DNA from 3 places in the Acetivibrio saccincola genome. Region 2 is predicted to be linked to each of the others. Evidence: a T-box and tRNA genes for the amino acid it is inferred to sense, from the RefSeq annotation. Region 2 holds a T-box; the other regions hold tRNA genes.

What was found. The T-box of region 2 lies ahead of pheS (phenylalanine--tRNA ligase subunit alpha). A T-box ahead of a tRNA ligase gene usually reads a tRNA of that ligase, here a tRNA-Phe.
Region 1: it encodes a tRNA-Phe, which carries the amino acid that the T-box ahead of pheS (phenylalanine--tRNA ligase subunit alpha) is inferred to sense. The anticodon was not compared.
Region 3: it encodes a tRNA-Phe, which carries the amino acid that the T-box ahead of pheS (phenylalanine--tRNA ligase subunit alpha) is inferred to sense. The anticodon was not compared.

What each region holds. Positions count from the first base shown of each region.
Region 1 is NZ_CP025197.1:3,194,935-3,198,589, forward strand. It holds gene HVS_RS14270 (hypothetical protein) at 1-51, opposite strand, end outside; gene HVS_RS14275 (GGDEF domain-containing response regulator) at 55-987, opposite strand; tRNA gene HVS_RS14280 (tRNA-Cys) at 1,337-1,411, opposite strand; tRNA gene HVS_RS14285 (tRNA-Gly) at 1,468-1,542, opposite strand; tRNA gene HVS_RS14290 (tRNA-Phe) at 1,589-1,664, opposite strand; tRNA gene HVS_RS14295 (tRNA-Asp) at 1,669-1,745, opposite strand; tRNA gene HVS_RS14300 (tRNA-Val) at 1,751-1,826, opposite strand; gene hslO (Hsp33 family molecular chaperone HslO) at 1,982-2,860, opposite strand; gene HVS_RS14310 (cold-shock protein) at 3,092-3,292, opposite strand; gene HVS_RS14315 (class I SAM-dependent DNA methyltransferase) at 3,492-3,655, opposite strand, start outside.
Region 2 is NZ_CP025197.1:2,533,371-2,537,025, reverse strand. It holds gene HVS_RS11370 (GH1 family beta-glucosidase) at 1-1,188, opposite strand, end outside; T-box leader at 1,425-1,659, shown strand; gene pheS (phenylalanine--tRNA ligase subunit alpha) at 1,768-2,787, shown strand; gene pheT (phenylalanine--tRNA ligase subunit beta) at 2,835-3,655, shown strand, end outside.
Region 3 is NZ_CP025197.1:1,700,684-1,704,338, reverse strand. It holds gene HVS_RS07570 (M42 family metallopeptidase) at 1-403, opposite strand, end outside; gene HVS_RS07565 (M42 family metallopeptidase) at 394-1,443, opposite strand; tRNA gene HVS_RS07560 (tRNA-Ile) at 1,579-1,655, shown strand; tRNA gene HVS_RS07555 (tRNA-Phe) at 1,673-1,748, shown strand; tRNA gene HVS_RS07550 (tRNA-Tyr) at 1,763-1,847, shown strand; gene murD (UDP-N-acetylmuramoyl-L-alanine--D-glutamate ligase) at 1,973-3,376, opposite strand.

The DNA.
Region 1 (3,655 bases), 660 kb from region 2:
TTTTTCTATTGCCCTGTTATAGCTTTCAAACAATAATTTTTCCCTGTCCAAATTCTATCCCCTTCTTCTATCTTTTACATATACACTTCCCTGCATTGCCTTTGCCTTTTTCTTTAATTCTGCAGCTATTTCAGCTATCTGTAAATGACTTATAAGTTCCCTCTCTTCGTTGGTGACAACTGATAAAGATATAGATACCAGCGGGAACTTCATAATTTGACCTTGTCTGTTGCTAGTTACAATGTAACCTCTGTCAACATCCTCTTTACAATATAATTCTTTAATTTTTATATCAAAAGTCTTTATGATGTTTTCACAAATTGCATCCACTTTGTCAGGTGTGGTTATTATAACAAAATCGTCCCCACCAATGTGACCAATAAAGTCCCTGCTGTTGCCAAATGTGTTAGTGGCATCTATCAATACATCTGCCGTTAACTTTATAGCCCTGTCACCACTTGCAAATCCATATACATCATTGTATGATTTAAAATTATCCAGGTCTCCATAAATAACTGCAAACACTTCTTTTTTGGCAATTCTCTGATTGATTTCCACCTGGATTTCGATATTTCCTCTAAGTCCCGTCAAGGGATTTGCCAACCTGTTTCTGTCTATGCGTTTTAATGTATTTCTGACCCTGCTTACCAATTCCCTGCTATTGAAGGGTTTTATTATGTAATCATCCGCTCCGAGCTCCAGCCCTTCAAGTTTATGGTCTTCATTCTCCTGGGCTGTAAGCATTATAATGGGCATGAGATTGTTACTTTCATCTTCCCTTAAGATTCTGCAAACTTCAAAGCCGTCCATGCCGGGCATAACCACATCTAATAAAACAAGATCCGGCTTTTCCTCCCTTACCTTTTGAAGACCCTCTTCACCACTAGAAGCAGTTACCACCTCATAGCCTGCTTCTTTCAATACATCAGAAATCAATTTTTTCATAAACTCAGTATCTTCAATTATTAATATCTTTTTTTTAAACATTACAAAAAACTCCTATCGAAGTTTATTTTATATATTTCATTTCTTTAATCCTTACTTTATAAATTACAAAATAATGCCTTTTAACTACAATATTAAATACAAATGTTTTGAAAATTATTTATAATCATACTAACATAAATATCGGAAAAAGAATATGAAAAAATAACCTTACATTGCCCATTATATATCAAAAAGATATATTTGAAAAGTAAAAAATAGAAAAGGTAAATAGACTGCATAAGAAATAAAGCTTGAGCCTAAGGATGCAAGAAAGACTTTTTAATGTATAAATTATACTCTACAGACAAAAAAAGCTGTACACTTTTTAGTGCAACAGCCTTTTTTCCTTTGGAGGCGCCACCCAGATTCGAACTGGGGAATAGAGGTTTTGCAGACCTCGGCCTTACCACTTGGCTATGGCGCCATATATTAAACACAGGATACCAGCTTTATAAAATACTGATATCCTTAGAATTTTTGTGGAGCGGGTTACGAGATTCGAACTCGCGACTTTCACCTTGGCAAGGTGACACTCTACCACTGAGTTAAACCCGCATACTTTGTCATTTAGAACAAACTTTCTTATGTGTTCAAAAAAAGTTGGTGCCCAGAGGCGGAATCGAACCACCGACACGAGGATTTTCAGTCCACTGCTCTACCGACTGAGCTATCTGGGCACATTGGCGACCTGGAAGGGACTCGAACCCTCGACCTCCAGCGTGACAGGCTGGCATTCTAACCAGCTGAACTACCAGGCCGCATATGGTGGGCGCTACAGGGCTCGAACCTATGACCCCCTGCTTGTAAGGCAGGTGCTCTCCCAGCTGAGCTAAGCGCCCCCGTGCTTGTAAGTTATTTAAGCGACAATAGATAGTATACAAAAATTATTTAATAAAGTCAACACCCTAAACCCTATCTTTTTAAATTTATGTTCTTCTTTCTCTTATATTCTTTACAATTCTCACTATTTCATTATTTTAAATAATTTCGGATATTAACTTTCCTCTCCAATTATTTCCCTTAAATCTGACTCCTGAAACTGATATTTCATATCACAAAAATGGCACTGTGCCTCTATTTCACTTTGTTCCTTTAATATATTCTTTATTTCTTCTTTTCCAAGACTGATTATATTTCTATACATACGCTCCCTTGAACAGTTGCATTTATAATTGCAAGGTGCTTTTTCCCCGATTTTTAAGTTCCTTTCAGAAAATATCATATCAAGTATATCTTCCGGGGTTTTACCATCTTTCAATAAGCCTGTAACTGAAGACAGGTTTTTGATTTTTTCTTCAAGAAAGTTGATGGTCTCCTCACCAGCATCAGGCATTAACTGGATAATAAATCCTCCTGCTGTTTCTATAATTTTATCTGCACTGGTCAGAACACCTAAAGCTACAATTGTAGGAATTTGTTCTGAATAGGCATAATAGTATGCTATATCTTCAGCAATTTCTCCTGATATCAGGTCCACATAACCTACATAAGGCTCTTTTAGCCCCAAATCCTTAATCACATTTAAATAGCCTTTGCCAATGGCTCCTGCTACGTCAAATTTTCCTTCACTGTTTAAAGGAAGGTATACCAATGGATTATGCACATATCCCCTTACATTTGCCTCAGAATCAGAAACCACAACAATCCCGCCTAAAGGTCCGTCACCTTTAATTTGTATTGTCTGTGTGTTTTTAGGCGACTTTAAAAATACCGACATTAAAACCCCGGCAGTAAGAGTTCGCCCTAACGCAACAGATGCCAGGGGGGAAAGTCCATGAATTTTCTGGGCATGCTTTACCAAATTGGTAGTCACTGCTGCAACTGTCCTTACTTTTCCTTCTTCTGCAGTCGCCCTTACAAGATAATCTTTCATATATTTATCCCACCTTATAAACAATCAACCTTATAAAGCTATCAATCTGTTAATCTTAAAATCTATTATTTTTATAATTCATCATTCTTATAATCTTCCCAAAAAACAATTATATAATAAAATTACCCGTTTGTATAGGAAATTTGTCTAGAAAAAAGGCAATTGAAAAACCCCGGTATTTTTATACCGGGGTGGTTTAGGCTATCTCTTTTTATTAAATTCAAAGTCACACTAGCACTTACTTACATTTGAAGCCTGAGGGCCTTTAGCACCTTCCACAACTTCAAATTGAACTTCAGCACCTTCTTCTAATGTTTTGTAGCCTTCCATGTTTATTGCTGAAAAATGTACAAATACGTCTTTGCCTTCTTCTCTCTCAATAAAGCCAAATCCTTTTTCAGCATTAAACCATTTTACTCTACCTCTTTCCATCCTGCACTCCTCCTGAACTTTAATACTTTAACTTAGCTGGCATTTTCATGCACTTACTAAATCTACATCATTGTATCATATTTTTGCATTGCTTGTCAATCTGATTTTTTGCTTACACTCATGTCTATTACTGTAAAATGTATGTTTAAGTGGATTTATTAATTAAAATATGTATCTTTTATAGAAATATGTGCTGTTTTTAAAGTTTTTCTCTTTCACATACGAAAAAAACTCTCTGGGCATTTGAAGGTGCTTTAGCAAACTTTAGGTCATCATAAATATTTAAAAGCCTTAAGCCGCTTTCATTTACCATCTTTTTTAAATCATTTATCTCATAGCATCTTTCTAAGTGAATTTCATCCA
Region 2 (3,655 bases):
GCCTTTTAAATTTACTCCTTCTTCAATGGCTTTATGCGCTTGTATTAAGTGTTCTTTAATGTAATTCATCCTTTTAACATCGTTAATATTGCCGTTTTCATCTATTTTGTCGTCAAAGGCTGCACCGTTTTCACTTATAATTATATCTATTTTGTTGCAGTCATTATCAAGGCGTAAAAGAAGGTCATACAAGCCTTTTGGATATATAATCCAACCCATTTCGGTTTTTTCAAACTGGGAAAGCTCATTATTTATTTCTACAAAACCATTAACGGGGTGGTGCTTTACAAATTCTGATGTGTAATAATTTATTGCCAAAAAGTCTATATCTGCACCAATTATTTTCATGTCTTCTGGAGGAAAATCAAAATGAGCTCCCCTGTCTCTATAAAACTTAACCACATCCTCCGGATACGTGCCTTTAAATACAGGATATATAAACCATTTATTCAAAACCCCGTCCGCTAATTCACAAGCCTCTATATCTTCTTTTTTATCTGATGCAGGATATTTTGTTGAAAAGTTTGGTGCTATACCGATTTTACCCGGAAGGTTAAGCTGCCTGTATGCGCCAACGGCTTTACCGTGTGAAAGCAGAATATTGTGAAATACCTCCAAAGCGGTTTTTAAATCTTTAATTCCGGGGGCGTGAACACCCATCATGTGACCTAAAAATGCCACTATCCATGGTTCGTTTTGAGTAATCCAATAGGGAACAACATCTCCTAATTTTTCAAATAAAAGACCGGCGTACTCAACAAAATAATCAGTTACATCCCTGTTGGCCCACCCACCAATATCTTGGAGTTTTTGAGGCAAATCCCAGTGATAAAGGGTTACAGAAGGCTTAATACCGTTTTTCAACAGCTCATAAGTAAGCCTTTTATAAAAGTCCAATCCTTTTTCATTATACTGACCCTTTCCCTCAGGAAAAATCCTGGGCCAGGAAATAGAATATCTATAGGATTGGATTCCAATCTCTTTCATTAAAGCAATATCTTCTTTATAACGGTGGTAGTGGTCGCAGGCAACATCACCGTTATCGCCGTTTAGAATTTTTCCTGGTGTATGGGAGAAACGGTCCCATATGGATTCGCCTTTTCCGTCCTCGTCAAAGGCACCTTCAATTTGATAAGATGCAGTAGCACAGCCCCATATAAAATCTTTTGGAAATACAATTCCAGGCATATTTTCACATCCTTACAATATATTTAAAAAAGTTTATATAAAATTGCCTTATTCCACATTATATTTAAGGGATAAGTTAAAAACAAGGGGGTAGTACTAAAATAATTATCGGAAGAATTTATACATATAATTAAAATATCTGTATAAATTATATCACGAAGCATTTACGTAGCTTAGAAATAGACCTCTTGTATGCAAGGATTATTTGTGCTATAATTTATGAAAACTATAAATAAAAAAAGGCAATGATAGAGAGAGTAGGCAGCTTTTAGCTGTTTAAAGAGAGAAAGTACCATGGGCTGAAAGTATTTTCAACATGCCGGCTGTTGAAGTTCACTCTGGAGCCGTATCCTGAACATTGATGATAAGTAGGGATATACCGGTTGCAACCGTTACCTGCAATGAGTGTTTATACATCTTTTGATGTATAAAAAGTTGGGTGGTACCGCGAAATAACCTTTCGTCCCATGTGGGAAGGAAGGTTTTTTATATGCTTACTTTAAAAATATGATATTTTTTCATATACAAAATTTTAATTTCTTGATGTTTAATATCTAAATTATAAGGAGGAGTAAAAGCATGAAAGAGCAGCTAAACGGCATTAGAAGCAAAGCAGAAGCGGAAATTGCAAATATTAAAACCATACCGGATTTGGAAAATGTAAGAGTTAAATACTTAGGAAAAAAGGGAGAACTTACTTCTGTGCTAAGAGGTATGGGATCCCTTGCGCCTGAAGAAAGACCTGTAATAGGTCAGTTGGCAAATGAAATAAGGAATTTTTTAGAAAACAGGATTGCTGAGGTTAAAAAAGAACTTGCAAACAAAGAGAGGGAATTAAAACTTCAGAAGGAAGTTATAGATGTAACCATGCCTGGTAAAAGAAAAAATTTAGGCAGAAAACACCCTCTTACCAATGTTATAGATGAAATTACTGAGGTTTTTGTTGGAATGGGCTATGAAATTGCGGAAGGTCCTGAAATTGAAAGGGATTACTATAATTTTGAAGCGTTAAATATTCCTGAAAATCATCCTGCAAGGGATGTTCAGGACACATTTTATATAAATGGGGATATACTTTTGAGGACTCAAACTTCACCTGTTCAGATAAGGGTTATGGAAAACAAAAAACCTCCCATTAAGATAATTTGCCCTGGAAGGGTTTACCGCTCTGATGCAGTGGATGCAACCCATTCCCCGATATTTCATCAGATAGAAGGTCTTGTGGTGGATAAAGGTGTTACAATGGGGGATTTAATTGGAACATTAAAGGTATTTGCAAAAAGCATATTTGGTGAGAAAACAGATATAAGGTTAAGACCTCACCACTTTCCTTTCACTGAACCTAGTGCAGAGGTTGATGTTTCATGCTGGACTTGCGGTGGAAAGGGATGCAGGGTGTGTAAAGATGAAGGCTGGATTGAAATTTTAGGTGCAGGAATGGTACATCCAAAAGTTTTAGAAATATGCGGCATAGATCCTGCTGTTTACAGTGGTTTTGCCTTTGGGCTCGGGGTTGAAAGGACAGCTATGGGAAGATTTAATATTGATGATTTAAGGCTATTATATGAAAATGATATAAGATTTTTAAAGCAATTCTAAAATAGATTTTGATAAGGAAAAATAGATTTTGAAAGGAGTAATATGGTATGAAAGCACCAATAAGTTGGCTTAAAGATTATGTTGATATAGATATAGAAACTAGAGAATTTGCAAATAAAATGACTATGTCCGGCTCTAAAGTTGAAGGAATTGAGGTACAGGGAGAAGAAATCAACAAGGTTGTAGTTGGTAAAATTTTATCAATAGAAAAGCACCCTGATGCAGATAAGCTCCAGGTTTGTAAAGTGGATGTAGGAAATGAGGTTATTCAAGTTGTGACAGGGGCAGACAACGTAAAAGAACAGGACCTTATACCGGTTGCCCTAAGTGGTGCAACTTTATCAGGAGGAATAAAGATTTCCAAGGGGAAGCTGAGGGGAGTGGTATCAGAAGGTATGATGTGTTCCATAGAGGAGTTGGGATTTACAAAGGAAGATTATCCGGATGCTCCTGAGAACGGCATTTATATTATAAAACAGGATTACCCCCTAGGAACTGATATAAAAGAGGTTTTAGGATTAAATGATACCATTTTGGAGTTTGAAATAACATCCAACAGACCTGATTGCATGAGCATCATTGGTCTTGCAAGGGAGGCGGCTGCGACTCTTGGCAAGGAGTTTAGAAAGCCTGAAATAAAGCTTGAAGAAAAGGGAGATGAGGCAAATAAATATGCTACAGTGGAAATAAAGGACCCTGATCTTTGTCCAAGGTATATAGCAAGGATAGTAAAGGATGTAAAAATTGAGCCTTCCCCTAAATGGATGAGAGACAGGCTTAAAGCAGCAGGGGTAAGACCTATCAACAATATTGTTGATATCACAAACTATGTTATGTTGGAATATGGTCAGCCTATGCATGCTTTTGA
Region 3 (3,655 bases), 830 kb from region 2:
CTGCCCCAATATCTATATACATATTTTTTATATTAATATTACTCTTTCTTTCTGCCGCACTTTGAAGATGAATGGGCTTTCCACCTATTACCCCGGGAAGCTTTTTATCTCCTACAACAAGCCTTTTTCCCAAAAGTATCCTGCTGTCAATACCTCCCACAGTGGCAAATTTTAAAACCCCGCCATCCCCATATCCTGTTATCATAAATCCAACTTCGTCCATATGTGCAGAAATCATAAGCTTATGTTTAGCATTATTGCCTTTTTTTACACATACCAAATTCCCCATAGAGTCAACTTTTATTTCATCTGAATACTTTTCTGCCTTTGATTTAATAAACTCCCTTACTTCTTTCTCATTTCCAGATACTCCATAAAGTTCCGTTAATTCTTTTAACAACATAATATCCCCCCTATCTCACCTTCAATGGATAAAATAAATTTTAAAACAAGTTTTCCTGAATACTTTATATCATTTAAATGGAGAGTTTCCACAGTTGTGTGCATATATTTAAGGGGTACAGACACTAAAACCGTTGGAATGCCGGATCTTGAAACCTGTATAGCCCACGCATCAGTACCTGTATTTCCTGGGGATGGCTCAATTTGATAAGGAATGTTTTCTTCTTTTGCAATGTCAATTAACTTTTTTGTAAGATCTCCATGTAAATTAGGTCCTACGGCAATGGCAGGTCCCTTTCCAAGTTTAAAAACCAAGTCCTTTGCCATTTCCGGAATAGCACCATGGCATGCATCAATAACAACTGCAACATCAGGTCTTATATTATATGCTGCCACAGTAGCTCCCCTAAGCCCTACTTCTTCCTGGGATGTGGCAACAAAATACACATCGCATTCATGTTGAATTTTTTTAAGCTTTTCCATAATATCAATTAAAACCGCCACTCCCCCACGGTTATCAAGGGATTTGGAACTTATTTTTTTGTTTTTTAGCAAAAAAGGCTCTGCTTTAAATGTTACAAAATCCCCGATTGATATATACTCTTTAACTTCCTCTTCTGAAAGTCCGGTATCTATGGAAAGATCCTGTATTTTAACCGCCTTTTTGGCATCTGTATCCTTTAGCAGATGGGGAGGCTTTGCACCAATAACGCCGATTATATCTTTCTTTCCATGCACTACAACTTCCTGGGCTAAAAGAATTTTAGGGTCAATTCCCCCTATATTTGAAAACCTTAAAAATCCCTTTTTCTCAATGCCGGTTACCACCATACCTATTTCATCTAAATGGGCTGCAATCATGATTTTTTTGCTTTTTTCAGAAGACCCTTTTTTTATCCCGATAACATTATAAAAGCTGTCAATTATAGTTTCATCACAGTACTTATCAAATATTCCTTTTATATATTTTGAAAAACTCTCTTCTCTTCCCGAAATACCAGGATAAGTACTTATATCTTTTAATATATTTGTGTAGTCCACTTAAATATCACCTCTTTAAAACTTTGTTTTGTACACATTTATTGCATCTTTAATTGCTTTTTTAAAACTTATTACAAAAAACTCTTGACTAAAAAGTCTTTTTTTATTATACTATTCATTGTTGTGCTAAAACAAGGGCTTTTAGCTCAGTTGGTTAGAGCAACCGGCTCATAACCGGTAGGTCCGGGGTTCGAGTCCCTGAAGGCCCACCAATAAATTTATTTTGTTTGCCCAGATAGCTCAGTCGGTAGAGCAGTGGACTGAAAATCCTCGTGTCGGTGGTTCGATTCCGCCTCTGGGCACCAAATTTAATATTTGTGGAGGAGTTCCCGAGTGGTCAAAGGGGGCAGACTGTAAATCTGTTGGCAAAGCCTTCGATGGTTCAAATCCGTCCTCCTCCACCAAAAAGAGTTGATACTTCAACTCTTTTTATTTTAATTTTCCTGTAATTTAAACCAGCCTGTATTATCTGTCTTTTTTACTGTTTAGGCTTTTTTAAGTAAAATTTAAATTTCCGTTAACTAATAAGTTAAGTATTTAAAATATCTTTAACAATTCCCTTGAACTTTTTTCCTCTTTCATCAAAATTTTTAAACATATCAAAACTTGCACTTGCCGGTGACATTAGAATTATATCACCGCAGAAAGCACTATCATATGCTTTTTTTACAGCCTCTTCTAATGTTTCACACTTGCATACAAATATATCTTTTCCTCTTCCTGTGCGGTTTATTTCATCCTTTAATGAGTTATGTATTTTATCTGCCGTCTGTCCGATTAAAAACATAGATTTGACTCTCTTTGCAATATGTGGTCCCATTTCATCATAAGGTATATTTTTGTCATAGCCCCCTGCAATTAAAATAACTTTCCGGTCAAAAGACAAAAGGCCTGCAATGGTTCTTGAGGGACTGCTTGCTATGGAGTCATTGTAAAACAATATGCCGTTTTTTTCTCCAACAAACTCTAGTCTGTGTTCTACACCCTTAAATTCCTTTGCAACTTTTTGTATTGTCTTTACATCCACATAATCTATTACAGCACAAATTGCCGCCATATAGTTTTCAATATTATGTACACCAGGTATTGAAATAGATTTTGTATTAACAACTTCTATTTCCCTGTCCCCGTCTTTATAAAAAATACAGCTGTTTTTTAAACCGGCACCTTTATCAGGCTCTTGTTGCCTGCTAAAATATAAAACCTTCCCCTTTGCCTCTTTTTTAAACTCCCTGGTTATATCGTTGTCATAGTTTAAAATCAGTTTGTCTTCTTCACACTGAAAATTAAAAATATTTTTCTTAGCATCCACATATTCATCCATGGATTTATGAAAATCCAGATGATTCGGAGAAAGATTTGTAACTACTGCCACATCAGGGCTTTTTGTCATTGTGTGAAGCTGAAAACTGCTAAGTTCTAAAACCACCATATCTGTCTCTTTTATTTCATCAATTTTGCTTAAAAGGGGCGTTCCTATATTGCCCCCCAGCCAGCAGTTGTACCCTTGTTTTTTAAGAATTTTGTATATAAGTGTAGATGTGGTAGTCTTACCGTCACTTCCTGTAACAGCAAATATCCGGGCCGGACATACATCAAAGAAAACTTCCATTTCAGAAGTAATCTCTGCCCCTTCCTCTTTAGCAGAAAGAATTTCCGGTAAATCATATCTCATGCCCGGAGTTCTGAAAATAACATCAAATCCTTTTAAATTTTTTAAATAGCCGTCCCCTAAACTATATTTTATGTCCAGACCCTTAAACTGGTCTATGACACAGCATAAATCATCTTTACAGCATTTATCAAAAGCTGTTACATCTACACCCAGACTGTATAAGTATTTAATTAACGGTATGTTACTAACTCCAATCCCTAATACAGCAACCTTTTTATTTTTTATGTATGTCTTAAATTCATTTAGCTTATTATTCAAGTCCAAATCCTCCAAAACTTTCCTTTAGCAGATATTTTAACAGTTATATTTTAGCATATTTATTAATAAGTTTTATTAAATTCTTTAAGTTTTATAAAGTCATATCATAATATAAATCTCTTATTATATAAGTCATGTATTATAAAGCATATATTGCATAAGTTATATCATATATTAACAGTCTATATTAATTGTTATTTAGATATATTAGTTGTAATAGATTATTAGTCGTAATAGATATATTAGTTATATTAGCTATATTAATGTTGTTATATTAGT